4 regions of the Shewanella acanthi genome follow, and region 2 is predicted to be linked to each of the others. Evidence: predicted binding sites of a transcription regulator. Region 2 holds the regulator's gene; each other region holds the start of a gene.
What was found. Region 2 encodes LexA, which represses DNA repair genes until DNA is damaged. Its sites were predicted from a motif close to TACTGTATNNNNATACAGTA; they were not measured.
Positions count from the first base shown of each region.

Region 1: recA (recombinase RecA) is a predicted target of LexA. The motif match lies at 5,350-5,369, and genes of this name have one in related genera.
Region 3: recG (ATP-dependent DNA helicase RecG) is a predicted target of LexA. The motif match lies at 2,250-2,269, and genes of this name have one in related genera.
Region 4: K0H61_RS06410 (DNA topoisomerase III) is a predicted target of LexA. The motif match lies at 4,470-4,489, and genes of this name have one in related genera.

Region 1 covers NZ_CP080413.1:1,066,243-1,074,559, forward strand. Annotated here, with positions in the region: gene K0H61_RS04725 (protein-L-isoaspartate(D-aspartate) O-methyltransferase) at 1-389, shown strand, start outside; gene K0H61_RS04730 (peptidoglycan DD-metalloendopeptidase family protein) at 448-1,341, shown strand; gene rpoS (RNA polymerase sigma factor RpoS) at 1,418-2,398, shown strand; gene mutS (DNA mismatch repair protein MutS) at 2,533-5,109, opposite strand; gene recA (recombinase RecA) at 5,477-6,556, shown strand; gene K0H61_RS04750 (regulatory protein RecX) at 6,574-7,041, shown strand; gene alaS (alanine--tRNA ligase) at 7,323-8,317, shown strand, end outside.
Region 2 covers NZ_CP080413.1:3,893,810-3,902,126, forward strand. Annotated here, with positions in the region: gene plsB (glycerol-3-phosphate 1-O-acyltransferase PlsB) at 1-2,188, opposite strand, end outside; gene lexA (transcriptional repressor LexA) at 2,350-2,970, shown strand; gene K0H61_RS16715 (cell division inhibitor SulA) at 2,967-3,479, shown strand; gene coxB (cytochrome c oxidase subunit II) at 3,882-5,438, shown strand; gene ctaD (cytochrome c oxidase subunit I) at 5,448-7,040, shown strand; gene K0H61_RS16730 (cytochrome c oxidase assembly protein) at 7,042-7,617, shown strand; gene K0H61_RS16735 (cytochrome c oxidase subunit 3) at 7,614-8,317, shown strand, end outside.
Region 3 covers NZ_CP080413.1:262,272-270,588, forward strand. Annotated here, with positions in the region: gene recG (ATP-dependent DNA helicase RecG) at 158-2,233, opposite strand; gene K0H61_RS01270 (YkgJ family cysteine cluster protein) at 2,445-2,858, shown strand; gene paeA (polyamine export protein PaeA) at 3,809-5,128, shown strand; gene ilvY (HTH-type transcriptional activator IlvY) at 5,189-6,061, opposite strand; gene ilvC (ketol-acid reductoisomerase) at 6,257-7,735, shown strand; gene ilvG (acetolactate synthase 2 catalytic subunit) at 8,264-8,317, shown strand, end outside.
Region 4 covers NZ_CP080413.1:1,420,222-1,428,538, reverse strand. Annotated here, with positions in the region: gene K0H61_RS06420 (MBL fold metallo-hydrolase) at 1-422, opposite strand, end outside; gene K0H61_RS06415 (alpha/beta fold hydrolase) at 601-1,890, shown strand; gene K0H61_RS06410 (DNA topoisomerase III) at 2,355-4,457, opposite strand; gene K0H61_RS06405 (alanine/glycine:cation symporter family protein) at 4,795-6,273, shown strand; gene purF (amidophosphoribosyltransferase) at 6,440-7,954, opposite strand; gene K0H61_RS06395 (CvpA family protein) at 8,170-8,317, opposite strand, start outside.

The DNA.
Region 1 (8,317 bases), 1.3 Mb from region 2:
TTGAGGTGGGGACTGGGTCGGGTTATCAGGCGGCGATTTTGGCGCAATTAGTGCCAGAATTATGCACAGTAGAGCGCATTAAAGCACTGCAAATACAGGCTCGCCAGCGGCTAAAACGTTTGGATTTACATAATGTGTCATTCAAATATGGTGATGGTTGGCAGGGGTGGCCAAATCGGGGGCCATTTGATGCCATCATGGTGACGGCGGCTGCGGCTAAGGTGCCTGAGGCGTTGTTATCCCAATTAGACTTTGGTGGGGTATTGATTATTCCGGTGGGTGAAGAAACGCAGCAATTGATACGTATCACTCGCCACGCAGACAGATTCGGCTCTGAAATGATTGAGACCGTAAAGTTTGTCCCACTCGTTAATGGTGAATTGGCCTAGTAGGGGTTCTTTTCGTATTTGGTAAGCCTGAGTTACCCAATAAAAGGAGTTTGTTGTTTTGAACCTAGGTTTACTCATAAACCTTAGTTTATTCTTTTTGCTTGCGGGCTGTAGCTTTCAGGCGAGCAAACCTGCACCTGTCGAATCCCTTTCCCATCAATATTCTAAGCAGAACAAAGGCCATTTTACGGCTAATACTTACACCGTAAAAAAAGGTGACACACTTTATTCTATCTCTTGGGCAGCGGGTAAAGATTACGCTGAAATTGCCAAAATTAATCAACTAGATAAATCGTTTACTATTTATCCTGGTCAGATTTTATACCTTTCACATGGATCAAAATCTTCTCAACCCAAATCTACAACTTTAGGTGGATTTAATTCTGCCAATAAAGCTGGAGAACGCAGCAATACTATTGAAAAACAATCGGATAATAGCGATTTATCCACTAGTTTAGCTACCTCTGAGCAGCAGAAAAAAACACTTGATCCCAAACTCAAGCCTGCGTATTCTGCAACAAGCTCTCAACAAAATGTAACCCCTTCGATCATCGTTCCAACGTCAACACTGCCAGACAGTGTCGCGATGTGGCAATGGCCAGTAAGAGGTAAATTGATTGGGACATATTCTGCTAATGAGCAGGGAAATAAAGGTATTAAGATCGCTGGAAATCGCGGAGATATCATCAAAGCTGCTGCTGATGGGCGGGTGGTATACGCAGGAAGTGCGCTTAGGGGGTATGGTAATTTAGTCATTATTAAACACAGTGACGATTACCTTAGTGCCTATGCTCACGCAGATCAGATCTTGGTCGAAGAAAAGCAACAGGTTGCCGCTGGTCAGCCCGTTGCCAAAATGGGCAGTACAGGTACTAATCAGGTCATGTTGCGGTTTGAAATCCGCTACCACGGTCAGTCTGTTAACCCACTTGATTATTTACCTAAACAATAATCGTTTAGGGCCAATTTGGCATGGAGGAAATTAAATTGCAGTAGTTTAGAAGTTTAATCGTTTGGGAGATTTGATTATGAGTCGTATAACAAGTACTGCCGCAGAAGATTTAGTCGATTTTTCAGTAGATAACGCTGATTTTAATCTCGAAAAAGAGGATATTAATGCTGATTTAGTTCAAGAAATGGGACTAGAACAACAGGTTCAAGACGACCTGCAAAAAAATCTTGATGCCACCCAACTCTATTTAGGTGAAATAGGGTTTTCCCCTCTGCTGAGCGCAGAAGAAGAAGTCTACTTTTCTCGTAAAGCCTTAAAAGGCTGTGAAAAATCCCGTAACCGCATGATCGAAAGTAACCTTCGACTTGTGGTGAAAATTGCCCGTCGTTATAACAACCGCGGTCTAGCATTGTTAGACTTAATTGAAGAAGGCAATTTAGGTTTGATCCGTGCGGTTGAAAAATTTGACCCCGAAAGAGGCTTCCGTTTTTCTACCTACGCCACTTGGTGGATCAGACAAACCATTGAACGTGCCATTATGAACCAAACCCGCACGATTCGTTTGCCCATCCATGTTGTGAAAGAATTGAATGTGTATTTACGTACGGCTCGGGAATTAGCGCAAAAACTCGATCATGAACCCACTGCTGAAGAAATTGCTGAAAAACTGCAGGTTTCCAGTGTTGATGTTAGCCGTATGTTAAAACTCAATGAAAAAATTACCTCCGTTGATATCCCCTTAGGTGGAGATAACGATAAAGCCCTTTTAGATGTGTTGGCCGACGATGATAATGTTGGGCCAGACTATAAAGTGCAGGACGAAGATATCTCTAACTCAGTCGTTAAATGGTTAAATGAGCTCAATACCAAGCAACGCGAAGTATTAGCCCGCCGTTTTGGATTACTCGGTTATGAACCTTCAACCCTTGAGGATGTAGGAGCCGAAATTGGTTTAACCCGCGAACGGGTTCGCCAAATTCAAGTTGAGGCTTTAAAACGCCTACGCGATTTACTTGGTGCACAGGGACTTTCAGTCGAAGCACTTTTCAGAAATTAGTGATCGAAATGAGTTCTTTAAATGAGCTTAAATTTGTAAGTTAAGCATCAGTTATCGTAGTTTAATCTTCAATAAAAACGCCCTAAGTGGGCGTTTTTTATTGCGCTAACGATAAGGTTTATTGAAACTTTAGGTTAACTTAAGCGTTTTAATTCATAGAGTAAATCGAGCGCTTGTCTCGGGGTGAGGTTATCAGGATTGATAGACTCCAGTTTGGCAATTGCTGGGTGTGCTAAAGGTTCTGGCAGTGCTAGTAGTGTTTGGATTGGCGTCTTAGTGCTCGAGCCTTCCAGTTGATGATCGCGACTCTCAAGTTGATGTAGCTTATGTTTTGCCGCCTTAATCACTTTTGCAGGAACGCCAGCTAGGGCTGCAACCTGTAAGCCATAACTCTTACTCGCAGCACCTTCTTGCACTGCATGCATAAAGGCAATGGTGTCTTCATGTTCTATCGCATCTAAATGCACGTTATATACGCCTGCCATCATTTCAGGCAGTTGAGTTAGCTCAAAATAATGGGTAGCAAATAACGTCATCGCACCAACCTGTGCAGCGAGGTATTCCGCCGCAGACCAGGCTAAAGAAAGTCCATCATAGGTTGAGGTGCCGCGGCCAATCTCATCCATCAGCACCAAACTTTGCGCCGTGGCATTGTGCAGAATGTTGGCTGTCTCGGTCATTTCCACCATAAAGGTTGAGCGGCCAGAGGCTAAATCGTCTGATGCGCCAATACGAGTAAAGATCCTGTCAATTGGGCCAATAACGGCGCGGTCTGCTGGTACAAAACAGCCGATGTGTGCCATCAGGGTAATCAGTGCCACTTGACGCATATAGGTCGATTTACCGCCCATGTTGGGACCGGTCACTATCAGCATACGGCGCTGATTGTGGAGTGTCACAGGGTTTGCGATAAACGGCGTTTGGCTGACACGCTCTACTACTGGGTGACGACCGGCTTCAATCTTTACGCCAATGTCTGTGCTGAGTTCAGGACAGTTGTAACCTAAGGTTTCAGCGCGCTCGGCAAAATTGCTGAGGACATCAAGCTCAGCCGCGGCTCTTGCAAAATCTTGCAGTTCATGAAGTTTGGGCAGGATAAGATCGAATAGTTCATCCCACAGTTGTTTTTCTAATGCCAGCGCCTTGCCTTGGCTTGAAAGCACTTTTTCTTCGTACTCTTTTAGCTCTGGCGTGATATAGCGCTCCATATTCTTAAGGGTTTGGCGGCGCTGATAATTAAGCGGCACTTGCTGAGATTGTAAGCGGCTCACTTCGATGTAGTAGCCGTGCACGCGGTTATAACCGACCTTAAGTGTCGCTATACCTGTACGTTCTTTTTCCCGCGCTTCGAGTTGTACTAGATAGTCACTCGCGCCTTCACTTAGCCCACGCCATTCATCTAACTCACTGTTATAACCCTCACGGATTACGCCGCCATCGCGAATGAGCATCGGCGGATTATCGACAATTGCGCGCTCCAGCAGTTCCTGCTCTGCGGGAAATTCACCCAGCAGCTGGCCAAGTTTTTGGGTGTGTGGAGCCTGTAACTGATTTAAGGTCTGTTGCAGCTCGGGTAATAGGGATAAAGCCTGACGTAAACGCGCAAAGTCCCGTGGACGAGCGGTGCGCAGGGCAAGCCTTGCCATGATTCGTTCGATATCACCAATGGCCTTTAATTGATCATATAATGTTTCATGAATCGCGGTTTCGAGTAGCTCATTGACAGCACTTTGGCGGGCAATGATTTGCGTGTGATCCCGAAGCGGCTGGTGGATCCAGCGCTGCAGCATACGACTCCCCATGGCCGTTGCTGTGTTATCGAGCACTGCTGCTAAGGTATTTTCACGGCCGCCGCTTAAGTTTTGGGTCAACTCGAGATTTCGGCGCGTGGCGGCATCGAGCACAATCGTATCGGTTTGATTAAAACGGGTAATGGCATTGATATGGGGCAGGGCGGTACGTTGGGTATCTTTTACGTACTGCATTAAGCAGCCTGCGGCTTGCAATGAGAGTCGCGCATCTGTGATGCCAAAGCCATGTAAATCCTTTGTACCAAATTGCGCAAGTAGCAGTTTGATGCTGGTGTCATAGTCAAATTCCCACTCAGGACGACGGCGCTTACCCTTAAACTGTTGCAGTAATTCTAAGGCACCAAAATCTTCACTGTAGAGCACTTCGACTGGATTGGTGCGTTGCAGCTCAGCCTCAAGGGATTCTTTGGTTTCTAATTCAGCAATCACAAAGCGGCCCGATGACACATCGAGTGTCGCGTAACCAAAGCCAACTTTACCCTGATAAACCGCTGCTAACAGGTTGTCTTGGCGTTCTTGTAAAAGGGCTTCGTCGGTTAAGGTACCGGGCGTAACAATGCGCACGACCTTGCGCTCAACTGGCCCTTTTGAAGTGGCGGGGTCACCAATTTGCTCACAAATCGCAACAGATTGACCAATTTGAACCAGCTTTGCTAAATAACCTTCAACCGCATGGTAAGGGATGCCCGCCATGGGAATGGGATCGCCACCACTCTTACCTCGAGCAGTAAGCGAAATCCCCAGCATTTCTGAAGCTCGCTTAGCATCGTCATAAAAGAGTTCATAGAAATCGCCCATACGATAAAACAGCAGCATATCGTGGTGCTCTGCCTTCATCGTCAAATATTGACGCATCATAGGGGTGTGTTTTTCTAAATCATTGGTGTCAATTACATTCATTAAATCGATATCGTCCGTTGTGCCAGCCCAAGGGCAGAATGCGGTTGTACAGTGGTGGTCAAATTTTGGCTGTACTGTCTAAAATTAACCGCGCCAATCTTAGCAATAATTCAGCTTAATTTGAGCATCAAAGCTGGGAATTTCTGCTTTTAGCAGAATATATTGGCGCAAAAGTGCCTAACGGTATGTGCTGGAAAGGAAAATCAAGGAGCAAAAAAATAAATCATCCACAGGTATTGATACTGTATGATTGTACAGTATACTAGTCATCAGATTAAGACAGAAAGCTTGGCTTTTTGAATTGCCCAATTTTAACTTTGAATATCACTTTTGACAGTACAGAGACTGTCTGGATGAGGGAACAGGAATGAAGGTCGATCCAAACAAAGAGAAAGCACTTGCTGCGGTATTGAGCCAAATTGAAAAGCAATTTGGTAAAGGCTCCATCATGAAGCTGGGCGAAGATCGCTCTATGGATGTTGAGACTATTTCTACAGGTTCGCTCTCGTTAGACGTAGCGCTGGGTGCCGGTGGTTTACCAATGGGTCGTATCGTTGAGATCTATGGTCCTGAATCTTCGGGTAAAACGACTCTGACATTAGAAGTGATTGCTGCGGCTCAGCGCGAAGGTAAGACCTGTGCGTTTATCGACGCAGAGCACGCATTAGATCCAATTTATGCTAAAAAGTTAGGCGTAGATATCGATAACTTACTGTGTTCACAACCAGATACCGGTGAGCAAGCACTTGAGATTTGTGATGCCTTAACTCGCTCTGGCGCCGTTGATGTGATCATCGTCGACTCGGTAGCCGCGTTAACGCCAAAGGCGGAAATTGAAGGTGAAATTGGTGACTCTCACATGGGCTTAGCCGCTCGTATGATGAGCCAAGCGATGCGTAAGTTAGCGGGTAACTTAAAGCAATCAAACACTCTGCTTATCTTCATCAACCAAATCCGTATGAAGATTGGTGTAATGTTTGGTAACCCAGAAACCACAACCGGTGGTAACGCACTGAAATTCTACGCCTCGGTACGTTTAGATATCCGTCGTACTGGCTCTATCAAAGAAGGCGATGAGGTTGTAGGTAACGAAACTCGCGTTAAAGTAGTTAAGAACAAAGTTGCTGCGCCATTTAAACAAGCTGAATTCCAAATTCTATACGGTCAAGGTATCAACCGTACTGGTGAGTTAGTGGATTTAGGTGTGGCTCACAAACTGATTGAAAAAGCTGGCGCATGGTATAGCTACAACGGTGATAAAATCGGTCAAGGCCGTGCAAACGCCGGTAAGTACTTGATTGAAAACCCAGCCGTTGCTGCTGAAATTGACAAGACATTACGTGAGCTGCTGCTGAGCAATCCAGGTGCCCTGTCTTCATCTAGCGATGACGATAGCAGCGAAGGCAATGAAGGTAACGTTGACTTCGAAACCGGTGAAGTATTCTGAGTCAATCAGCCCGTCAAATCGCGGTCGCGCTATTAGCGCGCCGCGACTATTCCCGCCTCGAAATCCGCACTAAATTGCTCGATAAGGGTTTTCAATTATCTGATATAGACCCTGTACTCAATGATTGTGAGGCCGCAGGTTTTATTAACGATAAACGCTACGCAGAGCTCCTCGTTCGCAGTCATATTGCTAAGGGCCATGGCCCTATTCGTATTCGCCAAGCTATTGCGCCAAAAGGATTAAGTAAAGATTGCATCGAAACGGCAATTAATAACGCTGAATGTGATTGGTTTCAACTGGCTAAAGACAAAGCGGTTAAAAAATACGGTACGCCAAAGGTTACTCAGGTGAAAGGCGATAGCGCTAGGGAGACGCTAGCTAAGGAAAAGGCGAAGCGTGTCCGCTTTATGTTAAGCCAAGGCTTTAGCTATGATCAGGTAAGCTACGCCCTTGATTACGACCCTACGGATGATTTTGACGAGTAGCGCAAAGAGGCTCCAAGGTTTAACTGTTTATTTTGTTCAACCAATTCTATCTTTTAGCTGCAATCCCATTAAGTTATCGTCGACTTCTTTAAGTGCCTTCGCACCTTAGCTGTCCCTCATCTGCTACATGAGTGGCAAACTCGTCGAAAATATCAGTTTCTGAATAGCGATATCTCTAATCAAGGCTGGTTGTCTTTCTTCAGTCTGCTTATAATGCTGGCAATAAAATTACGGCTACTTTTAGCGTAGCTGATCATGCTTATCCAATTCAGGACGATTTCATGTATCAAACGACAGCAGCACTTAGAAGTGCTTTCCTCGAATATTTCCGCAGCCAAGGTCACCAAGTTGTGGACAGTAGTTCACTGGTACCGGGCAACGATCCAACGCTTTTATTTACCAACGCCGGTATGAACCAGTTCAAGGACGTGTTTCTAGGCATGGATAAGCGAAGCTATACCCGTGCGGCGACAGCGCAGCGCTGTGTGCGTGCTGGTGGTAAGCATAACGACCTAGACAACGTGGGTTACACAGCCCGTCACCACACCTTCTTCGAAATGTTGGGTAACTTCAGCTTTGGTGATTATTTCAAAGAAGATGCGATTCGTTACGGTTGGACTTTCTTGACTGAAACCCTAAAGCTGCCCAAAGAACGTTTGTGTGTCACTGTCTATCATACAGACGATGAAGCCTTTGAAATCTGGAATAAAAAGATTGGCGTTGCGGCTGAAAATATCATCCGAATCGGCGACAACAAGGGCGCTCCTTATGCGTCAGATAACTTCTGGCAAATGGGTGATACCGGTCCTTGCGGCCCATGTACCGAGATTTTCTACGATCACGGCGACCACATTTGGGGGGGGCGTCCTGGCAGCCCAGAAGAAGATGGTGATCGTTTCATCGAAATCTGGAACATCGTATTCATGCAGTACAACCGCCAAGCTTCAGGCGAAATGCAACCATTGCCAAAACCTTCAGTGGATACAGGTATGGGGATTGAGCGTATCGCGGCAATTATGCAGGGCGTTCACTCAAACTATGAAATCGATATTTTCCGCGCACTCATTGCAAAAGCCGCTGAAATCATCGGTACGACCGACTTAACGAACAAGTCACTGCGCGTAATTGCCGACCATATCCGTTCATGCGCTTTCTTAGTCGCTGACGGAGTTATGCCATCTAACGAAGGTCGTGGTTATGTGTTGCGCCGTATTATCCGCCGCGCTGTACGTCACGGTAACAAGCTAGGTGCAACTGAAGCCTTCTTCTACAAGCT
Region 2 (8,317 bases):
ATTCCAGCTCCGCACGCTCCATCTTAGGTCTATGAGCTAACAGATTGAAAATAATAGCGTAGCGTTGCAGGGTTTCACTGACGCTGCCCGCAAGTAACAGCATCTTGCTGGTATGTTCATTCACAAGTGACAAGGAATCTTGGCCTTCTATTAACTCCTGCTCAATAAAGAGATCGAGTATTTGATTCACATAGGCCGACACATCCTTAATCCCCATAAATAGCTCGGCTTTCAGCAGCGGATAGAAGTCATTGACGACATCAAGGATCTGCTGACGGGAAATCTGCTTATGGTTGGTTAAACAGCTGGCGATTAACGACGGAATAATAAATAAATGAATGATATTGTTGCGATAATAGGTCATCGAAATAGCCTGTTTCGCATCAATTGAAACGATTTCACCTAACTGATCAGCGCAAATAGAGAACTTGTTGAGCTCAATCCCCTGCTGCACTAAATGCTTACCATCTCCTTCCGCAACCGACGTGAATGAGGTGTAAGGCACCTTTTTGAGCAGCGTTAAGTACAAGTCCAGCTGGGTTTCGAGTTGTCGGCGTTCAAGGGCATTCTGCTCAGACGCTAACAACACTAAGCTAGTCAGTGTGATAGAACTTGCCGCCGCTGCATTGTTAATACGGGTCATGACCTGATTAGCCAGCTGATTCACCGCTGGTGTTAACCAAGATGGTTTTTGCTCTGGATCATCGGCAAGTTCAGTGCGCCAATTCGGTGCCGTTTCATTTAAGAAGTTTTGCAGTGTAATAGGCTCACCGAAGTTAACATAACCTTGGCCAAAATTGCCTAATTTACGAATAGCGCCAAAGACTTGCCATACAGATTCTTTCTCTTTTTTCTTACCGCTTAACTCTTTGTGGTAAGTGGCCACTTCCATGACATGGTCATAGCCTAAATAAACCGGTACTAAGGTAACTGGGCGCTCGATACCTCGCAGCACGCTGTTCATGGTCATTGCGATCATGCCGGTCTTAGGCGCGAGCAGACGACCGGTACGTGAACGCCCGCCCTCGGAGAAATATTCCACCGAATAGCCCTTAGCAAACAGCTGATCTAGATATTCACGGAATACGGCGGTATAGAGTTTATTACCGTTGAAACTACGGCGAATAAAGAAGGCGCCGCCACGACGGAACAGAGGCCCCGCTGGCCAGAAGTTCAGGTTAATACCTGCCGCAATATGCGGTGGCACCATGCCTTGGTAGTACAGAATATAGGATAACAACAAATAATCCATGTGGCTGCGATGGCATGGTACGTAAACGATTTCGTGACCATCGTGGTGCAGCTGACGGATTTGTTCGGCACCTTTAATGTTGATACCGCTGTAGAGCTTGTTCCATAACCAAGTTAAGAAACGCTCGGCAATACGCACTAGGTTATCGGAGTAATCGGCTGCAATTTCATCAAGATATTCAATTGCTGTCTCACGCGCCTGGCTCTCGGAAATCTTCTTGCTGGCAGCCTCTTCCTGAATCGCCTTACGCAGGGATTCTGACTTCAGTAACGAATGGAACATTGCCTGACGATTTGGCAGTACAGGACCTGTCATGACCTTACGTTGACGGCGGAAATGCACCCGTGCAACCCGCGCCAGTTTATGGGCAATTCCCATATCCGTACCGTGCTCGTCAGCCATATAGCGCAGCGACACAGCATTAGAAAACTGCACGAAATTATGCCGACCAAGGAACAAAATCATTAAACACTTACGAAGCCAAGTTGGGCTCTCGCGTTCGAGTACCGCCGCTTTCATTGAATCGTCTTCTTTACCTGGCGTCCGACCCCAGTAAAGGCTAACTGGCACCAGCTGAATATCAAGTTCAGGCTTTTCTTTATGGATAGCCAATAAACGCATAAAGCATTCTAGAAAAGATTCATTACCCGCACGTTTACCAAACAAGGGCTTACGCCCCTCGAGACACACAACGCGTGGCGCAACGACGCCATTGACCACCAGCGGTTCATAGGGGCTAGGAAGGCCTAGTTTTTCAGTGATTTCACTTAAAGCAGCAATATCACTGATGGATTCTGTTTTCATTACATAGGCAAGCGGTCTGGAGGCATCCAGATTAAGATCGGCAAAGGGATCCTGAGGCACCACGATAGTGTGCACTAAATGTTTCTGGATCCAACGTAATGATTTTAACCAAAAAGAGTCTTGTTTAGGCATTATTGTTATGCAAAGTAAATACGTTCATTAGCCCAATAGAATACCAGATAGTGGGGAATGTTCGCCAATACTCTCCTACTTGGTTAAAGAATGGTTAATACTTGCACTACATAAAATACTGTATATACTAACAGTAACTGTATGGAAAAACAGGAAACACCATGAGACCCTTGACGCCACGCCAAGCTGAAATTTTAGAGCTAATTAAACGTAATATTGCCGAGACAGGCATGCCACCGACGCGGGCTGAAATCGCTACCCGTTTGGGTTTTAAGAGCGCAAATGCCGCCGAGGAGCATCTTAAAGCTTTGGCTAAAAAAGGCTGCATCGAGATCATGCCTGGCACCTCCCGCGGCATTCGTCTCCCCGTTGAGGAAGAAGACAACAGCGAAAATGGTTTGCCGCTCATCGGCCAAGTCGCCGCAGGCGAACCTATTCTTGCCCAAGAGCACGTTGAACAGTACTACCAAGTTGACCCGAGTATGTTCCACCCCGCTGCAGACTTTCTGTTGCGCGTGAGGGGCGACAGTATGAAAAACATCGGCATCCTCGAAGGCGACCTATTAGCCGTTCATAAAGTGCAACAAGCCCGTAACGGCCAAGTCGTCGTTGCCCGAGTTGACGATGATGTCACAGTGAAACGATTCGAAAAGCAAGGCAACTTAGTTTATTTGCATGCCGAAAACGATGACTACTCGCCTATCAAGGTCGATTTAAGTTTCCAAAGCCTGACAATTGAAGGACTCGCCGTCGGGGTGATCCGCAACGGAGATTGGCTATGAACAAACTACTAGGTAATGCCCCACGTCACCCAGGGTTATGGTTAGATACCGTGCGTGACGCAGATACTGACTGGCAGCATACCCCCATTATGTTTATGCCGACCCAATCCCAAGGCAAACAAGAGCTGATGCAACTGAGCCAACAGTTAGCCCTGTTAAGCCAGCAGGGACGTTGGGTGGTACTAATCAATCCTCCAAGCATCGGCTATAAACAATTACTCGCCAGCGCCGGTGTGCGTATGGACAGTGTATTACTAGTGCATGCTAAGGACGATGTTGAAACACTTTGGGCGATGGAAAAGGCTTTGACCAGTGGCACCTCAAGTGCCGTGATCACTTGGAGCCATTCCCTCGATGCTCGTGATAATCGCCGCCTGCAAATTGTTGCAAAAAGCGCCAGAGCAATGGGAATAGTAATCGAGGGAAGTGATACCCAATCTCATGCTAACGACCATGGCAACTCACCAACATGTTTCGGTCAAACGACCTATTTTGGTGCAATGCATTAAATATTTTTCCCGCTGATTTTGCTTGAAAGCCGCCTCACCTATGCATGTGAGGCTTTTTTTTGGCGATTTTCAGACAATTAGAGTAATAAGTGAGCTTGATCAAAATTTAAACTGCATTTATGTTTGATTCAGGTTGCGGTTAAATACCACAACTTTAGGCAAATTTTCGAGCGCTATATCGAATTCCACTTGCCCAACAATATTGAGAACAATGGGTGTATTCAGCAGTATGTGCCAGTGTGGCTAATTCCAGCAGTAACAATACTTAATCAAAAGTAAGCCGCTAACGCACGTTGAAGTCAAAATCGCTTTTTTGGGAACTGAAGAGTTTGCATAGAGTTGAGACTTACTGTGTTGCTCTTCTTTGTAGTTGCTTTTCGCAATTGGCAGAGGAGAAGTCTTGTGAAGCAATGGTTGTATTGTTTACTCGCGGTGCTATTCGCCCCGCCTCTCGCCGCAGAGAATATGCGGTTCAACATGACTCAAGGCGTAACAGAAATCAGTGGCAAGGTTTACCACCTTCACATGACCATTCTGTACATCTGCTGTGCTATTGGACTTGTGGTATTTGGTGTGATGATTTACGCCATGATCAATCACCGCAAATCCAAAGGTGCAGTTGCTTCACACTTCCACGAAAGTACTAAAGTCGAAATCGCTTGGACCATCATCCCCTTCCTGATCTTAATTATGATGGCCATTCCTGCGACTAAGACCTTAATCGCCATGGAAGATCCTACTAACGCAGATCTCACCGTTAAAGTCACAGGCTCACAGTGGAAATGGCACTACAGCTATTTCGACCAAGACATTGAGTTTTACAGCATTCTTGCCACCCCAAGGGCACAAATTGAAGGTGCCGAAGCCAAAGGGGAGCATTATCTGCTCGAAGTCGATAAACCTCTCGTGTTGCCAATCCATCGAAAAATCCGCTTCTTGATGACCTCAGAAGATGTAATCCATTCATGGTGGGTACCTGCCTTTGCAGTAAAAAAAGACGCTAACCCTGGTTTTATCAACGAGGCTTGGACTCGCATTGATGAACCCGGAATTTATCGTGGCCAGTGTGCCGAACTGTGTGGTAAAGACCACGGCTTTATGCCGATTGTGGTCAAGGCGCTACCGGAAGCAGAGTTCGATTCTTGGGTTGCTGATCAGAAACAAGCGGCGGGCGCCGCTGCCGCTGCCGCACAGGCAGCGCTGTCACAAACCCTATCGATGGATGAATTAATGGCCCAGGGCGAACAGGTGTATCTTGCACGCTGCGCTGCCTGCCACCAGCCCAACGGTGAAGGTTTGCAGGGTGTATTTCCCGCCCTTAAAGGCAGTCCAATTGCAACGGGGCCTGTTGGAGCTCACTTAGATATTGTCCTGCACGGCAAGAGTGGCACAGCCATGCAAGCCTTCGCTAAACAGCTGACAACTCAAGAAATGGCCGCCGTTGTCACCTACGAGCGAAATGCTTGGGGTAATAACGCTGGCGATACGGTTCAAGCTAAGGATGTGGATGCCTATCTTAACGGTAATGCTGACACTGCCACTGAGTCCAAAGCAACACCTGCTGCGACAACCGAATCCACACCCGAACCAGCCGCTTCGTCACAACCTGAATCCGTTGCCAGTGCCGATCCCGCAAGCTTTCCAACGCTCTCCCATGATGAGCTCATGGCTGAGGGGGAAAAAGTTTATGCCGCCACCTGCGCTGCCTGCCACCAGCTAACGGGAACAGGGATGCCTCCTGCCTTCCCAGCGCTTGCGGCTAGCGCCATCGCGACTGGTCCCGTGGAAAATCACATCGATATAGTGAAGCATGGCAAAACTGGCACCGCGATGCAGGCATTTGGCACACAACTCACAGCTGAGCAGCTTGCTGCCGTCATTACCTATGAGCGCAATGCGTGGGGCAATAATACCGGCGATACAGTGCAAGCCGCTGATGTCGCACGCCAAGGACAGTAGGGGATAACAATGAGCACACTGACACAAGATCAAGTTGCTGGCCATGATGACCACCATCATGGCGCACCTGCGGGTATCATGCGCTGGATACTCACCACGAACCACAAAGACATCGGAACCCTGTATTTATGGTTCAGCTTCATCATGTTTTTGACTGGTGGCGCTATGGCAATGGTAATCCGCGCCGAGCTTTTTCAACCGGGGTTACAATTAGTCGAACCTAACTTCTTTAACCAAATGACCACAGTCCACGGCCTTATCATGGTATTTGGCGCCGTCATGCCAGCCTTTACCGGTCTAGCTAACTGGCTGATTCCAATGATGATTGGCGCGCCAGATATGGCACTACCAAGGATGAACAACTGGAGCTTTTGGATCCTACCCTTTGCCTTTGCGATCCTTTTGAGCTCCTTATTTATGGAAGGCGGCGGCCCCAACTTTGGCTGGACCTTCTACGCCCCCTTATCAACCACCTATAGCGCAGATAGCACCGCCCTTTTCGTATTCTCTATTCATATCATGGGGATAAGTTCAATTATGGGTGCAATCAACGTCATTGTGACCATAGTTAACCTACGTGCCCCCGGCATGACCTGGATGAAATTACCGCTGTTCGTTTGGACTTGGCTGATTACTGCATTTCTGCTTATCGCTGTGATGCCAGTGCTTGCGGGTGCCGTCACTATGGTGCTGACCGATAAGTATTTTGGTACTAGCTTCTTCGATGCCGCTGGCGGTGGTGACCCAGTAATGTTCCAGCATATTTTCTGGTTCTTCGGCCACCCCGAAGTGTACATCATGATCCTGCCCTCCTTCGGCATCATTTCAGCCATTGTGCCAGCCTTCAGTCGAAAAAGATTATTCGGTTATGCATCAATGGTATATGCCACGGCGAGTATCGCAATTTTGTCTTTCCTCGTCTGGGCCCACCACATGTTTACCACTGGGATGCCGGTATTTGCAGAACTGTTTTTCATGTACTGCACTATGCTGATTGCGGTGCCAACAGGGGTAAAAGTGTTTAACTGGGTAGCAACCATGTGGCGCGGCTCATTGAGCTTCGAAACCCCGATGTTATTCGCCGTCGCCTTTATCATTCTATTCACTATCGGCGGATTTTCAGGGCTGATGCTGGCTATCACACCCGCCGACTTTCAGTACCACGACACTTACTTTGTGGTTGCCCACTTCCATTATGTGTTAGTGACTGGCGCCATCTTCTCCATTATGGCCGCAGCCTATTATTGGCTGCCTAAATGGACTGGGCACATGTACGATGAAAAGCTCGGCCAATGGCACTTCTGGTGCTCGGTTATATCGGTCAACGTGTTGTTTTTCCCTATGCATTTCCTTGGCCTTGCGGGTATGCCAAGGCGCATTCCCGATTACTCGATTCAATTTGCCGATGTGAACCAAATTGTGTCGATTGGCGGCTTTGCTTTCGGTCTATCACAATTAATTTTCCTCGTGCTAGTGATTAAGTGCATCAAAGGTGGAGAAAAAGCACCGGACAAACCCTGGGAGGGCAGCGAAGGCTTAGAGTGGACCCTGCCAAGTCCTGCGCCCTATCACTCCTTTAGTACACCGCCAGAGGTGAAATAAGATGGCAAACCCAGTGCCGACATCCAAGTCAAATAACAAGCTTATCAGTCTATTGGTCATAGGCTGTGTGGCGATGTTTGGCTTTGGATTCGCACTGGTACCACTCTACGATGTACTGTGTGAAAAATTGGGCATTAACGGTAAGACTTCAAATACGGCAAGCAGTTATAGCGAAATCACCGTCGATAACGACCGAATTGTCACTGTGGAGTTTATCTCCCAAGTACAAAGCGGGATGCCCTGGCGCTTTGAGCCACAAATCAAGCGCCTCAAAGTGCATCCGGGGGAGTTAATTCACACCGCATTTTTAGCTCGTAATGAATCGAGCCGCGCTATCGTCGGTCAGGCGATTCCGTCCGTCTCTCCAGGCCAAGGCGCGGCCTATTTCAATAAGACCGAATGCTTTTGCTTTAATCAACAACTCTTAGCCGCAGACACTAGTGCTGAGTTACCACTTATTTTCTTTGTAGATCCTCAACTACCCGAGTCGATCCACACCCTGACCCTCTCTTACACCCTCTACGACATCACCGACAAGCAGTTAGCGTCTGCCTTAGAGCAAGGAGCTGCAAAATGAGCACAAAACACGAGACCTACTACGTTCCCGCCCAAAGCGCTTGGCCCATCGTGGGCGCGATTGGTTTGTTTCTCATCGCCTTTGGCGCTGGACACTTTGTACAACAAATTAAAACTGGCGCTTCGGGCGCGGGTTATATCCTGCTGACGGGAATCGCCGTGATCCTATTTATGCTGGTCGGCTGGTTTAGGACCGTCATTAAAGAATCGATGACGGGACTCTATTCGAGTCAAATGGACAGATCATTCCGCCAAGGGATGAGCTGGTTTATTTTCTCGGAAGTGATGTTCTTCGCCGCCTTTTTTGGGGCGTTATTTTATGCCCGCATGATTTCAGTACCTTGGCTGGGAGGCGCATCCAACAATGCCATGACCCACGAAGTACTTTGGCCTAACTTCGAAGCTGTTTGGCCACTACTCACCACCCCCGGCGGCACAACGACAGAAGCCATGGGCTGGAACGGTCTGCCCTTGATAAACACAATAATACTGCTCACTTCGTCGATCACACTGCACTTTGCCCATATCAGTTTAGAAAAAGGCAAACGCACCGCTATTACCCTGTGGCTTGGTTTGACCATTCTGCTTGGACTCTGCTTTCTCGCTTTACAAGCCGAAGAATATAGCCACGCGTACCATGAAATGGGGCTGACTCTCACCTCGGGCGTCTATGGTAATACTTTCTTTCTGCTAACGGGTTT
Region 3 (8,317 bases), 500 kb from region 2:
AGACTCAGTTTCAAGGAAATTGGTAACGGCAGCGATGTGAATGACCTGTGAGAACTCGCCCTTGGTTACCCATCCATTGTGCAAGATTCCACAAACATGTCCATAGCACCCTATCGTGCATGGCAAATATATTTGCCCTTAATGGGTTAGCACGCCGTTATGCCTGTACATACTGTTGTTTATGCCCCAACCAACGGTAGATGATGGCATCGACTGACGCAGGAGCTTGTACCATAAGATGGCTGGCCAATTTCTGAATGTGAGGGATGAGTGCTTGATCCCTTACAAGGTCGGCAATTTTGAGGTCGGCAAGTCCCGTTTGTTTTGTGCCTAATACTTCACCCGGCCCGCGAATTTCTAAATCCTTCTGCGCAATAACAAAACCATCGTTACTTTGTCTGAGCACATTCAGCCGTTGACTGGCAGTTTGGCTCAGGGGGGCTTTGTAAAGTAGTACGCAGTGACTGGCGATGGCGCCACGACCCACGCGGCCGCGCAGTTGGTGCAGTTGCGCCAGCCCGAGGCGCTCGGGGTTTTCAATGATCATTAAACTAGAATTAGGTACATCCACGCCTACTTCAATGACTGTGGTGGCAACCAGCAGATGGATATTGCCCGCTTTAAATTCGGCCATAATCTGTTGTTTCTCAGCGCTTTTCATCCGCCCATGAACAAGCCCTATATTGAGTTCGGGCAATGCTTGGCGCAGCTCCTCGGCGGTGTCTTCCGCGGCCTGGCATTCGAGCACTTCAGATTCTTCAATCAGGGTACAGACCCAATAGGCTTGACGTTTGTCGTGCATCACGCTGCTGCGAACGCGCTCCAGTACTTCATTGCGGCGAGAATCGGGGATAGCGACAGTTGTTACTGGCGTTCTGCCGGGTGGTAACTCGTCGATAATCGAGGTATCTAAGTCGGCGTAGGCGGTCATTGCCAAGGTTCGCGGAATCGGGGTGGCGGTCATAATCAGCTGATGGGGGTGGAATCCCTGTCGCATACCTTTTTCTCTAAGCCCCATACGCTGATGCACGCCGAACCTGTGCTGTTCATCGATGATAATCAGCGCCAATTTATTGAAGGTCACTTGCTCTTGGAAAATCGCGTGGGTGCCTATCACCATCTGCGCCGCGCCGGATTCAATATCTGCGAGCGATTGAGCACGGGCTTTTCCCTTGAGTTTCCCCGCGAGCCAGCCAACCTTGAGTCCGAGTGGTTCAAACCAAGCGGCAAAGTTAGCGGCGTGTTGCTCGGCCAAAAGCTCAGTGGGCGCCATCATTGCCACCTGATAACCACTTTCGATAGCCTGCAGCGCCGCAAGGGCTGCCACTAGGGTTTTTCCCGAGCCCACATCGCCCTGTACTAAGCGCATCATAGGGTGGGGTTTAGCTAAATCCAATCCGATGTCGGCCACAACCCGTTGCTGGGCGCCAGTGGGCTTAAAGGGCAATGACGCTAAAAAGGGGTTGAGGAGTTGCCCTGTGGCATGCATGGAGACGGCCGCATCTAAGTTAGCGCGCTGCCTCAGGCGTAACATGCTGAGATTATGGGCCAGTAGTTCTTCCTGTACTAAGCGTTGCTGCGCGGGGTGTTGACCTAACTCTAAATCGAATTGGGAAATGCCTGCGTGGGGGCGGTGCAATGTTTGCAGTGCCTGCTTTAGGCTTAAGTTATTGGGTTGCAGATTCGCTGGCAGTAACTCGGTTAGACCGCCGTCTTCTAATAATTCCAGCGCCTGTTCGGTGAGTTTTAACCAGCTCGCCTGCTTTAGGCCTTCGGTTGTTGGGTAAATAGGCGTGAGTGTGTCGCTTAGGCGAATATCTTCACCGGGATAGACGATTTTATATTCGGGGTGCACTATCTCAGCTTGATGATTACCACGGCGGATTTCGCCGTAGGCGCGGATCATTAATCCATTTTGCATGGCATTGCGCTGGGCGACGGAGAAGTTAAAGAAGCGAAGTGTCATGCTGCCCGTTTCGTCGCGGACATTGCACACCAGCATGCGTTTGCGGCCCTGAATAATTTGGGTTGACTGGATTTCGGCTTCTATCGTGCCGTAGTTGCCGGGCATTAATGCCGCAATGGGATAAATTTGAGTGCGGTCTTCGTAACGCAGGGGAAGGTGAAACAGCAGATCTTGGACTGTCGTAATGCCGAGCTTCGCGAGTTTTTCCGCGACCTTTTTGGCGACGCCTTTAAGGTCTGTAATCGGAACAAGATCCAATTGCTGCAAGTCGTTAGCACTCAATCACTGTGAATTTATACATATATTAACAGAGATTAGTCTTAAGGCAATCTTGAGCTTTTTAGCCTTAATTCTTGACTCTCCGACAGGCATCTTTCATCTGCTTATACCTTAAACGTGCCGTGTTTATTTATGATGTTGGCTTGCTATAATTGCCGCCCTTTTGACTTGTCCTTAATGTAATTGGCAGGGTTGTAACGTGTCTAAACGCAGTAAAAACGCGGCAAATTCGGTGGCGATTTTTAATATTGACGACCTCGCCACATGGCAAAAATACCGCAAGGGTTTATGCGATACCTGCCATGCGACCTGCTGCACGCTGCCCGTTGAAGTGACTGTGAGTGATTTAGTGCGCATGGCGCTTGTGGATGAGTTTGAAGCAGAGGGCGATCTCAAAGCCATTGCTAAAAGGCTACAAAAGGCGCGGCTAATCGATAACTTTAACCACAAGACTTCGATTTTTACCCTAGCACGCATGGCCAATGACGATTGTTTGTATCTAGACAGTAAAACCCGCCGCTGCACTATCTATCATCAGCGTCCCGAAACTTGCCGCAATCATCCGCAGATTGGCCCTAAACCTAATTATTGCCCCTATCGCCAGCGAGGCTAAGTGATTGAAGAAAAGCAGATAAAAGCCCAGGGTGTTTGCTTGCCTATTGTTTATTGACTGGGTGGTGAAGTCGTAGGCAATGGGAACCCTATGGGGCGATTGATTAGAAATCAACAAATAGAAAGGTGCTTTTGGCATTGGGAAGGCTTGGCTAGAAGGCTCTCTGTGAACGTGCTGTATTTGAGTCGCTCCAAAGTCCCTGCGAGATGAGCGGACAAGGAAGAATTTACATCTTTAGTCGAAGCAGCATTTTGGGATGTGCCAAAGTGCTTTAATCTCAATTAAGGGCGTTTCATTGAACTTACCAACATTACCGTAATTAAAGACATTCAATGCCAAAAACTGTACCGAACTCAGCCAACTGATTGAAATATTTTGTGGGAAATGGCGGATCTAGCTCAGCTTTTAAATAAAAATAACAGTGGATGAGAGAATAATAGGTCGCGGATGGGATATAATTGGTTGCCTTTTGCTAATTCATTGACGCACTCATCACGGTATCGATACTGCCTCTTTGTACGTTGTTTTAAACAACGCTACCAACCAAGGTTAAGCCAACACGTCATAGACAACGTCGATGGGTTTGAATGTGCGTGTTAGTCGGCCCATGCCACTAACCTGATCAGTCTTAATCCCATTTCGTCTGACAAGGTAATTAAATGGCAGATATTCCGTCTCTTCGACACAAAAGCGTAACTTAAGTGGGTCAGGCTCTGCATGCGCATTTAGCCATAGCAGAAAAACGAATAGAAAAGTGAATAGCAGATATAATAAACCCATATGCTTTTTAAACGTTGGGTGATTTTGTTAGTGAAGTAAAGGCCTTATCGCCATCCCTGTAAAATAATCCTACAAATTAAAGATGTGAAATCGGTGGCTCAAATTCTACTGGCGGGAAATTACAGCGCCCGCCGGTTCAAGTCAGTCTAGTGTTAATCGAAAGGTGTTTCATGAGTCTCTTAGATAACGTGATGATCGTATTGTGTTTAATTGGGGCGAGTTGCTTTTTCTCTATGTCGGAAATTGCACTGGCTGCATCGCGAAAAATCCGTTTACGTCAGTTAGCCGATGAGGGCGATGCCCGCGCCGAAAAAGTGTTGCAACTCCAAGCCCATCCCGGCAGCTTTTTTACCGTAGTGCAAATTGGTTTGAATGCGGTCGCCATCATGGGCGGTATCGTGGGTGAGTCGGCATTTCGTCCCTATTTCTATGAATTTTTATCACCTTGGTTGAGCGATCCTTGGCTCACTCAGGCAAGCTTTGTGATGTCATTTTTTATCGTGACCAGTGCCTTTATTCTGATTGCCGATTTGATGCCCAAGCGTATCGCGATGGCGATGCCTGAAACCGTGGCGCTGACACTCGTTGGTCCAATGACGTTTTGCATCACTGTACTTCGTCCACTTGTATGGTTTTTCAATGGGATGGCGAGCGGCATCTTTAAGCTGCTGCAAATCCCTACCGCGCGAAACGACGATATCACCCCAGACGATATTTATGCGGTAATGGATGCTGGTGCCGAGGCGGGCGTACTCGACAAGGGTGAGCAGCAAATGATGGAAAACGTATTTGAAATGCAAACCGTTTCAGTCACCTCCGCCATGACCGCGCGTGAGAGCTTAGTGTACTTTCTACTGCAGGACAGCGAGGAAGATATTAAGCGTAAAATTGCCGAAGATCCCCACACTAAGTTTTTGGTCTGCGATGGTCAGCTTGATGTGATTAAGGGATTTGTGGATGCCAAGGAATTATTAATCCGTGTTATCAATGGTCAAAAAATCACCTTAAATGACAATACTTTAGTGCATAATTCCTTAATCATCCCTGATACATTGAGCCTGTCTGAGGCGATGGAATACTTTAAAAACAGCCGCGCCGACTTTGCCGTGGTGATGAACGAATATGCCCTCGTGGTAGGGATTGTGACCACCAACGATTTGCAACGCGCAGTAATGGGTGCATGGTCGTTGCACGAGAGTGAAGAGCAAATCATTGCCCGTGATAGTAATTCGTGGCTTGTGGATGGCGTGACGCCGATTACCGACGTAATGCGTGCCTTTGGGATTGAAGAGTTCCCACACAATCAAAACTACGAAACCATCGCCGGTTTTATGATGTATATGCTGCGAAAAATCCCTAAACGCACTGACTTTGTGAACTATGCGGGTTATAAGTTTGAGGTGGTGGATATCGACGCCTACAAGGTCGACCAATTGCTAGTGACACGCATTGAGGCCAACAATGACAAAGCGGCATCGCCCGATACCTAATCACATTTTGGTTTTAAAAAGAAGAGCGAGGCGATGCTACAAAGGCATGGCCTCGCTTTTTTATATCACCTCTAAAAAGGCGTTTATGATGGGGTCATCTAAGCGTTTGATCTTGCAACAACAACCTAACTCGAAGGGGGCTATGGCCTTTGGGGAAGGGATGATTTGAATACGATCCCGCACAGGGCTGTTATTGATCACCGCCTCGGGCGTAATACTCACGCCGCAGCCTAACGCCACCATGGAGGTAATGGCTTCCTGTCCCGAAACTTGGGCATAGATATTGGGTACGAATCCCATTTGTTTGAACCAGTTATCGGCGCGGCGTCTGCCGGGGCCGTGTTCGGGAATGATAAAGGGCAGCTTGGCCCAATCAATCGGGGTTTGGCTGATTTGTTGCTGCACTTTGCTGCGCATTGTGGGGGCTATGATGGATAGCGGCACATCTTCAATCTTAGCGAAATACAAATTGTTCGGAAAGGGATCGGGCAGGGCTGCGATACCGATATCGACACGGTTTTGCTGCACTTCGGCAAGCGCATTGGCAGCATCGCCCGTAGTGAGTGCAATCTCCACGAAGGGGTGTTCTTGGCGAAAGCGATCTAACAAACTGGGGAGATGACTGTAGGCGGCAGTCACTGAGCAATACAAATTTAGTCTGCCGCGCAGCACATCTTGCTTGATATCGATGCTGTGCTTTAGGGTGTGCCACTGATTAAGTGTTTGTTCGGCGAAGGTTTTAAATTCCCTCCCCGCGTGGGTTAAGGTCACGCTGCGGTTATCCCGCTCAAACAGTTTGGCGTTAACTTCTTCTTCTAATCTTTGCAGCGCACGGCTTAATGTCGATGGGCTGACGTGCATCTGCTCCGCCGTTTTGGCGAAGTGCAAACTGTCACACAAATGCAGATACAATTTCAGGGTACGTATATCCATAACTTCGTCCTATTCGCTGCAACCTGAGAAATTGAAGGTCGAAAACAATATTGCATAAAACGCAATATTAAGTTTCGAATATATCATTTTAAGCAACGATAGCCATAGGTTATAGTGATTTCAATGACAACCAATCATTAACATTTAATGGATTGGGTTGAGACAAATATTTCCGACTGAAGGGTGGTGTCTGAGATGGCTAACTATTTTAACTCTCTGAATTTACGTCAACAATTAGAGCAATTGGGCCAATGTCGCTTTATGGATCGCAGTGAGTTCGTCGATGGCTGCAATTACATCAAAGATTGGAATATTGTTATTTTAGGTTGTGGTGCCCAAGGGCTTAACCAGGGCCTGAACATGCGTGATTCTGGCCTCAACATCGCCTTTGCACTTCGCGCTGAAGCCATCGCTCAAAAACGTGCTTCATGGCAAAAAGCCACAGACAATGGTTTTCGCGTTGGCACCTTCGAAGAACTGATCCCAGATGCGGATTTGGTCCTGAACTTAACGCCGGACAAACAGCATTCCAATGTTGTAAACACTGTGATGCCACTGATGAAGCAAGGCGCAACGTTGTCCTATTCCCACGGTTTCAACATCGTTGAAGAAGGCATGCAGGTTCGCCCCGATATCACGGTTGTGATGGTGGCGCCTAAGTGCCCAGGCACTGAGGTGCGTGAAGAATACAAACGTGGTTTTGGCGTGCCAACACTGATTGCGGTTCATCCTGAAAATGACCCTAATGGTGACGGCTTAGACATCGCTAAGGCCTATGCGAGCGCGACAGGGGGTGACCGTGCCGGCGTATTGCTGTCATCCTTTATCGCCGAAGTAAAATCTGACCTTATGGGTGAGCAAACCATCCTGTGCGGCATGCTGCAGACCGGTGCGATTTTAGGTTACGACAAGATGGTGGCTGATGGCGTTGAGCCAGGTTATGCCGCGAAATTAATTCAACAGGGCTGGGAAACCGTGACTGAAGCATTAAAGCACGGCGGCATCACCAATATGATGGACAGATTGTCCAACCCTGCAAAAATCAAAGCGTTTGAAATTGCTGAAGATTTAAAAGACATTCTGCAACCGTTATTCGAAAAGCACATGGATGACATCATCAGCGGCGAATTCTCTCGCACTATGATGCAGGACTGGGCGAATGACGATGCTAACCTGCTGCGTTGGCGTGCCGAAACTGCTGAAACTGGCTTTGAAAAAGCACCCGTGAGCAGCGAGCATATCGACGAGCAGACTTACTTCGATAAAGGGATTTTCTTGGTCGCTATGATCAAAGCGGGCGTGGAATTAGCCTTCGATACTATGGTGTCTGCAGGCATTATCGAAGAGTCGGCTTACTACGAGTCTCTGCACGAAACCCCGCTTATCGCTAACACTATCGCCCGTAAACGTTTGTATGAAATGAACGTGGTGATTTCAGACACCGCTGAGTACGGTTGTTACCTGTTTAACCATGCCGCAGTGCCACTGCTGCGCGACTATGTGAATAACATGTCGCCTGAGTATTTAGGTGCAGGCCTGAAAGATAGCTCCAACGGGGTTGATAACCTGAAATTAATCGCAGTAAACGAAGCGATTCGCCACACGGCAGTGGAGTATGTTGGTGCCGAGCTTCGTGGTTATATGACTGATATGAAGAGCATTGTAGGTGCTTAAGTTCTGCGCCGAGGCTGTGATTAAACAGTCCTCGGTATGTTTTACCTTACCTGCTTAGTTAGGCTGTCGAGCGGGCAAAACTGACATTGGTTAGTAGGCAATCACGCTGACTCATGTGCGTTTGTTAACGATTCACTTTGTTGTTTTGTATTGTCTCGGCAGGGAAGCTGAATTTTTTTTGAACAAATAATTTTTAATTGTGTTTGGCTAGTGCTTTATGGTAAAGCTAGTAACAAGCGATAGGACGAGTGTCCGATGCGCAGATTTCAAGCGATGCACATTTTTTTGAACACACCGATTAGGGTCTGATTATTAATGTTTAACCTAGCTGCCAAGCTCATTCTCGTGATTATTACCGTAGTGATTATTAAATCACAGCGGGGGCGGCGTTTGGCAAACTGGTAGACCTAAAAGGCTCAAAGTTTCGAAAGAACCCCCCTCTCCGAAAGGACCGGGGGGTTCTTCGTTTTAAAGCCTTAAATTCGAAAAGAATTTGGGCAGAACAGGATGAGGGTGGTGAGAGACGTTATGGAACCAGGACAAATGATCAGAGGCGCAGACGCCGTCATCAAAGTATTGGCG
Region 4 (8,317 bases), 1.7 Mb from region 2:
GAGTAAAACGCGATATGCCCAGGGGTGTGGCCAGGACAATGAAGCACAGACAACTGCTGAACACCGACAGTAACACTGTCGCCCTCATTCAGATATTGGGTAGCCTCAAAGGCTTCGCAATGGGGAAAACCAAAATTTTGGCTCTGCTTTGGCAAATTATCTATCCAAAATTTATCCGCAATATGGGGACCAATAATCGGAATATTTTCTAACTGAGCCAGCTGCTTGGCACCACCAACATGGTCGATATGCCCATGGGTGAGTAACACTTTCTCCAGTGTCAGCCCCAATTTGGCGACCTCAGCCTGAATCCGCTCAATATTACCACCCGGATCAACCACAGCGGCGCGATGGGTCTTCTCACACCAAATCAAGCTGCAGTTTTGTTGGAACGGGGTCACTGGAATAATTAGGTACTTCATAGCTTCAATCTCGTGTTGTCCATAGCCGATAGATTACGCTAACTGCCCCATAATGGCTTACTTTTTCATAATAAATATTGATCTTAACCAAGAGCGATTCAAATATTCGCAACTTGCTCGCAGAGCACATTTGTATACAATCTACCGCTTATACCGCCCTACCCTTTAAGGTTGAATAATGAATCCCGATATGATGCTTGCGGGTGTCCTAGCCCAAAAACATACTTTTACCCTGCCATTGGACTATCAGCAACCAAAGGGTCAACAGTTAACTGTATTCGCAAGGGAATTATGCAGCATCGATAATAAAGATAAAAAACTGCCCTATTTAGTGTTTTTCCAAGGAGGACCTGGGTTTGCGGCGATGCGCCCCGCAAGTAACAGTGGCTGGATACGCCGCGCGCTCAAAGAGTTCAGGGTGTTATTACTCGATCAACGGGGCACAGGTTTATCAAGTCCAATTAATTACCAAAGCCTGACCCATCTAACGGCGTCAGAACAAGCTGACTACTTAGGGCATTTCAGAGCCGATAATATCGTGCGTGATGCAGAGGCCATTCGTGCCCAATTATCCCCAAACGAAAAATGGGCTATTTTAGGTCAAAGCTTCGGAGGGTTCTGCGTCCTGCGCTATTTAAGCTCGGCGGCAGAAGGCGTAAGTGAAGCCTATATCACCGGCGGTATCCCATCACTCGCAAGGCATGCCGATGAAGTCTACCATGCCACTTACAAGCGAGTGCTCGCCAAAAATCAAGATTTCTTCCACCGCTTTAAGGATGCAAAACCCTTAGTCGAGCGTCTAGCAAATTACCTGCGTAATCATGACGTCAAACTCGCAACGGGCGAAACACTTACGGTCGAGATGTTGCAACTTTTGGGCATTAATCTGGGAATGGAACAGGGCCCAGAATCCTTGTATTACTTGCTCGAGCAAGCCATTGTCGACACAGCAGAGGGTGAGTACATTAACCCACTCTTTTTAAACCATTTCTGCCAGTTGCTCGACTATAACACTAACCCGATTTTTGCCCTGCTGCACGAGGCCATTTATTGTCAGCAAAATGCCTCCCAGTGGTCGGCCCATAGAGTAAGACAAACATATCGCGAATTTAATTATCAGCCCGGTAAAGCCTTCCTATTTACAGGGGAAATGATTTATCCGTGGATGTTCGACCAATTCAGTCATTTAGCACCACTCAAAGCCGCAGCAGACCTGCTTGCTAATAAGAGTGATTGGCCGACGCTCTACGATATCGACACCCTAAGCCAAAATACGGTTCCCGTTGCGGCGGCAATCTACAGCGAAGACATGTATGTCGAGATGGATTACAGCCTAGAAACGGCAAAACAAGTGGGACAGTTAAAATACTGGCTGACCTCGGAATACGAGCACAATGGGATCCGCATGGATGGCGAGCACATCCTCGATAAACTCATTCAGCTCAACCGCGGTAACAACTTAAGATAAAAGAGTATTTTAAGGGTTAATTAAGTAATTGCTGTCATTGTATAGAAGCTCCTCATTCATATGAGTGATTTTGGCTAAAAATATTCAACGACCAATTTTCCGTGAGAGTAAACCGTCTTGGTTTACTCTTTTTTTTTCCCAAAATCTTCGCCCCTTCAAGCTGATTCCCGCTCAATGCCATCAAGACTTCAATCACTCTGAATGTAGCCACTTAGGTTTTTCAACCAATCACCTTGGAAACTCATCGACACGATAGCTTTCCAAGAAAAAAGCATTAGCCAAAGGGCTTGCTCCCACAGCTTTACATCCATCAATTTCGTCTAAAATTTTATGCGTAAACTTTAAGGCTAAACCTTACGACTAAGGTTTGCCGAGATAAGGGTTAAGGGTTAACTGACTAACTCCTTTACCGAGTCCTTATTAACACGGTTGGTCTTACTGCGCTTTCAACTTAAGGGTTTTAACTAAGTGGTTTTAGCCTGAGCCGTTTTAGTCGCACTTGCGTTACTTGCAGAACCTTTTGCCGCGCTGCTAGAGGGTTTTCCCTTAGACGCTGCCCTGCGGTAGTTGGACTTTCCCTTGGATGAGGCCCCCTTAAATGACTTACTCTTCGTGGATTTGCGATATCCTTGGCCTTTTAAGCCATTTAACGCTTGGGGTAATTGCGCGCCCGCATTTTCAATCAATGAGGTTAGTGTGCCCAGTAACGGCTGCATAAATCCCTGATAGGAGGTTGCTTTATGGCAAATTTGATTAAGGCTCGACTCCCATAGTGCGGTCATGTCCGGTGTTGTCGCGCTTAAGGGCAAGCTATTAATGAGCCCCTTGCCGACATCGGTGGCAATGATAGATTTACCCTGCCTGACGATATAACCTCGTTTAAACAATAGCTCGATGATCCCCGCCCGTGTCGCCTCAGTCCCAAGACCATCGGTTTCCTTTAAAATTTTACGGATTTGGGGATCGGTGACATAACGGCTAATCCCAGTCATCGCACTTAAGAGTGTGGCATCAGTAAACGCCTTTGGCGGCTGGGTTAGCTTTTCGACAAGCTCGCCTTGGGTACAATGCAGCATCTGCCCTAAGGTTAACGGCGGTAACTGCCCCGTGAAATCCTCATCTTCATTTTTTTCATCATTCGCACCATGAGTTATATCATCCACTTGTGGCACCAAACCCGAAGCCTTACCACGACTCGCCCCATCGCTGGCAAAGAGTTGCTTCCAACCCAGTGACGTGTCCTGTTTAGCCTTAGCATTAAATAATCCCCCTTCGATAGTGACCTGTACTGAGGTTTCACTGTAACAATAGGCAGGATAAAACTGCGCCACATATTTACGGGCAATATGCAGGTAAAGCTGGCATTCACGCTGACCTAAACTCGCTAAATTTGGTGATTTTTCGGTGGGGATAATCGCATGATGGGCATCGACGTTTTTATCATTCCAAGCCTTGGATTTAAGCTTAGGATCAGGCGCTGGGACATTGGTCAGCAGTTCAGGCGCTCCGCGACTGATTGCAGCGAGTACTTTAGGTGCAAGACCATGCTGCTCAAGTGGCAGATATCGACTGTCGGATCGTGGATAGGTAATTAATTTGTGTCTTTCATATAAACTCTGGCAGGTATCGAGTACATCCTTGGCACTCATACCAAAACGCTTAGCCGCATCAATCTGCAGACTGGATAGACTATAGGGCAAAGGCGGATTTTGCTTTTTATCCTGAGTATTAAGCTTGGTCACTTGGGCGGGTTTATCTGTTATTCGCTCAACGACCTTGTTAGCTAACCCTTTAGCTAAGACTCGCCCTTCTTCATCCATATAGGGTAGGCAAGCCTCGCTCGGTTTCCATTTAGCCTTAAATTCCGCGTTATTATCGGTTACCAGCAGGGCCAGTACTTCATAGAAAGGCTTTGATTGGAAGTGAGCGATTTCCTCATCGCGGCGCACGATTAATCCAAGCAGAGGCGTCTGCACTCGCCCAACCGACAGAACCCCCTGATAACCCACCTTTTTACCCTGAATTGTATAGGCGCGGGTCATATTCATACCGTAAAGCCAATCGGCGCGGCTACGGGCTAAGGCTGAAGTGGATAAGGGAATAAATTCACGATTACTACGAAGTTGCGATAAAGCGCGCTTGACCGCCTCTGGGTTTAGGTCACTGATAAGTAAGCGCTTAGCCTGATGTAATTTATCGCCAGTGACGCCAAGGTAGGCAATCACTTCATCAACCAATAATTGCCCTTCACGGTCGGGATCGCCCGCATTGACTAACATATCCGCTTTTTTAATTAGCGTCTTCAAAACCGTCAGCTGACTGCGGGTAGCCGCCTTAGGCTTTAATTGCCATTTTTCAGGCACGATCGGTAGGTGTTCAAACTTCCAGGATTTGAACTCGGGATGATAGGCGTCGGGTTCCGCCTGCTCCAAAAGATGACCCACGCACCAAGACACACAATCACCATTGGCGGCTTCAATAAAGCCCTCCCCTTTTTTATGGGGCTTAGGTAACACGTCGGCGATGGCGCGGCCAAGACTCGGTTTTTCTGCGATATAGAGGATCATCTTCAAAACAAACACTGTATATAGTTACAGTGTAATTTAGCCTAAACTCGGACCCGCTGCAAACACCTTGTCAATTCAACAGCTTTTAGCGCTAAGCAATCGCTGTTTAGCCTTGCTGGTGATAAACAGTTTTCTTATAAACACGCAAAAAACAACGCAAAATCACCATTTAATTAACAATTTTAACTATGAAGCAATCCAAAAAATCGTTATGTTGAAGGTCGATGCAGTACCCGAAAATTTAACCTTAGGCCGATTTGCCTAGTCACACTGTGTGTTTTATCAGTGATTATTATAAAAACTCTGCAAAAACAACTAAATATTGGAGTTGATTTTTATGAATGAAATTGTAAATGCGGTCAATAGTATCGTATGGAGCCCGGCACTCGTTTATCTTTGCCTCGGTGTAGGGCTGTTTTTCTCCCTACGCTCTCGTTTTTTACAATTACGCCATCTACCCGAAATGCTGCGCCTTATTTTTGATGGCAAAAGTACCGATGCTGGCGTGTCCTCTTTCCAAGCACTTGCCATGACACTCGCGGGCCGAGTGGGCACGGGGAACATCGCAGGGGTTGCAACGGCAATTACCTTTGGCGGACCAGGCGCCCTGTTCTGGATGTGGATGGTGGCGTTTTTAGGCGCAAGCTCGGCATTCGTTGAGTCAACCTTAGGACAAGTTTACAAAGAAAAAATCAACGGCGAATACCGTGGTGGTCCCGCCTTCTATATCGATAAAGGCCTCGGCATGAAGTGGTATGCATGGGTGTTTGCGATTGCAACTATCTTTGCATGTGGCGTGCTACTTCCTGGGGTTCAAGCTAACTCCATCGGCTCAAGTCTGCAAATGGCCTTTAATATCAATCCCAATGTGACAGCAGCTATTATTGCAATCCTGCTTGGCTTTATTATCTTTGGTGGCGTGAAACGTATCGCGAGTTTTGCGAGTACTGTAGTGCCCTTTATGGCGCTCGGTTACATCATCGTTGCCTGTGTGATTATCATCCTCAATATTGGTCAGCTGCCCGATATCATCCTATTAATCCTTAAGAGTGCCTTTGGTTTCGATGCTGGCTTTGGCGCGATTTTAGGTCTTGCCATTATGTGGGGGGTAAAACGCGGTATTTACTCTAACGAGGCAGGTCAAGGTACAGGTCCACACGCCTCATCTGCTGCGGCAGTAAGCCACCCAGCTAAACAAGGTTTAGTGCAGGCTTTCTCTGTCTATGTTGATACCCTGTTTGTGTGTTCAGCCACTGGCTTTATGCTACTCATCACCGGCCTTTACAACGTGCAAGGCCCTGATGGTGCTGCACTCTATACGGGTATTGCTGGCGTTGCTGCTGGCCCTGGTTACGTGCAAACCGCGATGGAAAGCATGATGCCAGGTTTTGGTAATATGTTTGTTGCAGTCGCCCTGTTTTTCTTTGCCTTTACTACTATCGTTGCCTACTACTACATCGCCGAAACTAACATTTCGTACATTAATCGCCACGTTAACCGCCCTTGGTTAAATGTGATCCTAAAACTGGTGTTAATGGCCTCAACGGTTTACGGCACAGTAAGAACAGCAGACCTCGCCTGGGCCATGGGTGATATCGGTGTAGGCTTAATGGCATGGCTTAACATCATCGCCATTATCCTGCTGCAAAAGACCGCCTTTAAGTGCCTAAAAGACTATGAGGCTCAAAAAAGCCAAGGCATTGAGCCCACCTTCGACCCAGAAGCTTTAGGGATCCCACGCGCCGACTATTGGGTTGAACGTAAAGCCGAGGAAGCGGCAACTGGAGATAAAGCCGAGCAGCCTAAATCTGTTTAAAGGGGAGTTACCTGAGGGCTTATCGCACTGGCGCTAAGCCTAATCTGAGTCCACATACCTACTAATTGGGTAATCTTCAAAACAAATACAAAAAAGCCTGTGAAATCACAGGCTTTTTTTATTGCTCAGGGATAAGGATTCACGCTATTCCATTGAGGATGTCAGATTAAGGATGACAAACGTTGTGCAGCTCGAGGTTGGTGCCAATATCCTTGTTACGGTCCGCCTTAGCATCGTCGTTACGTAACTGGGTTAAGTGGTCTAGGTAAGACTGATCTACGTCGTTAGTGATGTAGTGACCGTCAAATACCGAGGTCTCAAAACGTTTGATCTCTGGATTTTCCATGCGAACCGCTTCCACTAAATCCGGCAGATTTTGGAAGATGATGCCATCTGCGCCAATGATCTTAGCGATTTCATCCACATCACGGCCATGGGCAATAAGCTCATTAGAGGTTGGCATATCAATACCATACACGTTAGGGAAACGGATTTCCGGTGCCGCCGAGGCAAAGTACACCTTCTTCGCACCCGCTTCACGGGCCATCTCGATGATTTGCTCTGACGTGGTACCACGCACGATAGAGTCATCCACTAATAAGACGTTCTTACCTTTAAACTCAGTGTTAATGGCATTGAGCTTACGACGAACTGACTTCTTACGCTCCTGCTGACCAGGCATGATAAAGGTACGGCCGATGTAACGGTTTTTCACAAAACCTTGGCGGTAAGGTAAATCCATGCAACGGGCGATTTCTAGGGCGATATCGCATGAGGTTTCTGGAATAGGGATAACCACATCGATATCGTGATCGTACCATTCCTTCTTGATCTTCTCGCCAAGCTTAGCGCCCATGTTCACGCGACTTGCGTAAACAGACACGTTGTCTATGGTTGAATCAGGACGGGCGAAGTAAACAAATTCGAAGATACATGGCGAGTAGCTTGGCTCTTTCGCGCATTGACGGGTATAAAGTTTACCGTCTAAAGAGATATAAATCGCTTCACCCGGCGCCACATCGCGCATCACTTCAAAACCTACGGCATCGAGTGCAACGCTTTCTGAGGCCACCATGTACTCAGTACCGGTTGGCGTTTCATTTTTACCTAACACCAGCGGACGAATACCAAATGGATCACGAAAGGCTACCAGACCTTGGCCGATGATCATCGCAACTACCGCATAGGCACCACGGGCTTGCTCGTGCACTTTTGCAATAGTGTCAAACACTTCGTCTGGTGTCAGATCTAAGCTAGTGGTTTTTTGCAGTTCATCGGCCAGCAGGTTTAACAACACCTCAGAGTCTGACGTGGTGTTCACATGGCGACGTTTTTTCACTAAACCTTCAGCCAACTCAACCGTATTAGTTAAGTTACCGTTATGGGCTAATGAAATACCGAACGGCGAGTTAACATAAAAAGGTTGAGCTTCAGATGCGCTAGAGCTGCCCGCGGTTGGATAACGAACATGGCCGATACCCGCGTTACCTTGAAGGCGCTGCATGTGTTTTACTTCAAATACATCTTTGACCAAACCATTGGCTTTACGCAGTCTGAAAGCACCACGATCAACGGTCACAATACCGGCTGCATCCTGACCTCTATGTTGAAGCACGGTCAGTGCATCATAAATGGTCTGATTAACCGATGATTGGCCAACTATTCCGACGATACCACACATGGGTAAGCTTCCTCATTTTAAGATGTTCTATGCACCTTCATGTTGAAATATAAGTAAAAGACGAATTAATCATCTGGCCCTAACACCAGTGCTGCCTCGCCTAACATCGACGTTGTATACACTATCAGGTTAAGGTGCTTACCACCTTAACCTGAAGCTTCACAGCCTCGATTCCTACTTGCGCTTCATCACTTAGGATAAATTTATTTATATTTTTATATTTTGGGTACAAAGCTGGAGGTGTTTTCCAAATAGTTAAAAAACCATTGGATTACAACGCCAAATTCAGGCACTAATACGGAGTCCTTCCACCATTGAGCGTTGGGGGCACCTGTAAAAGCGTCCATAAAAAACAATAGGGCG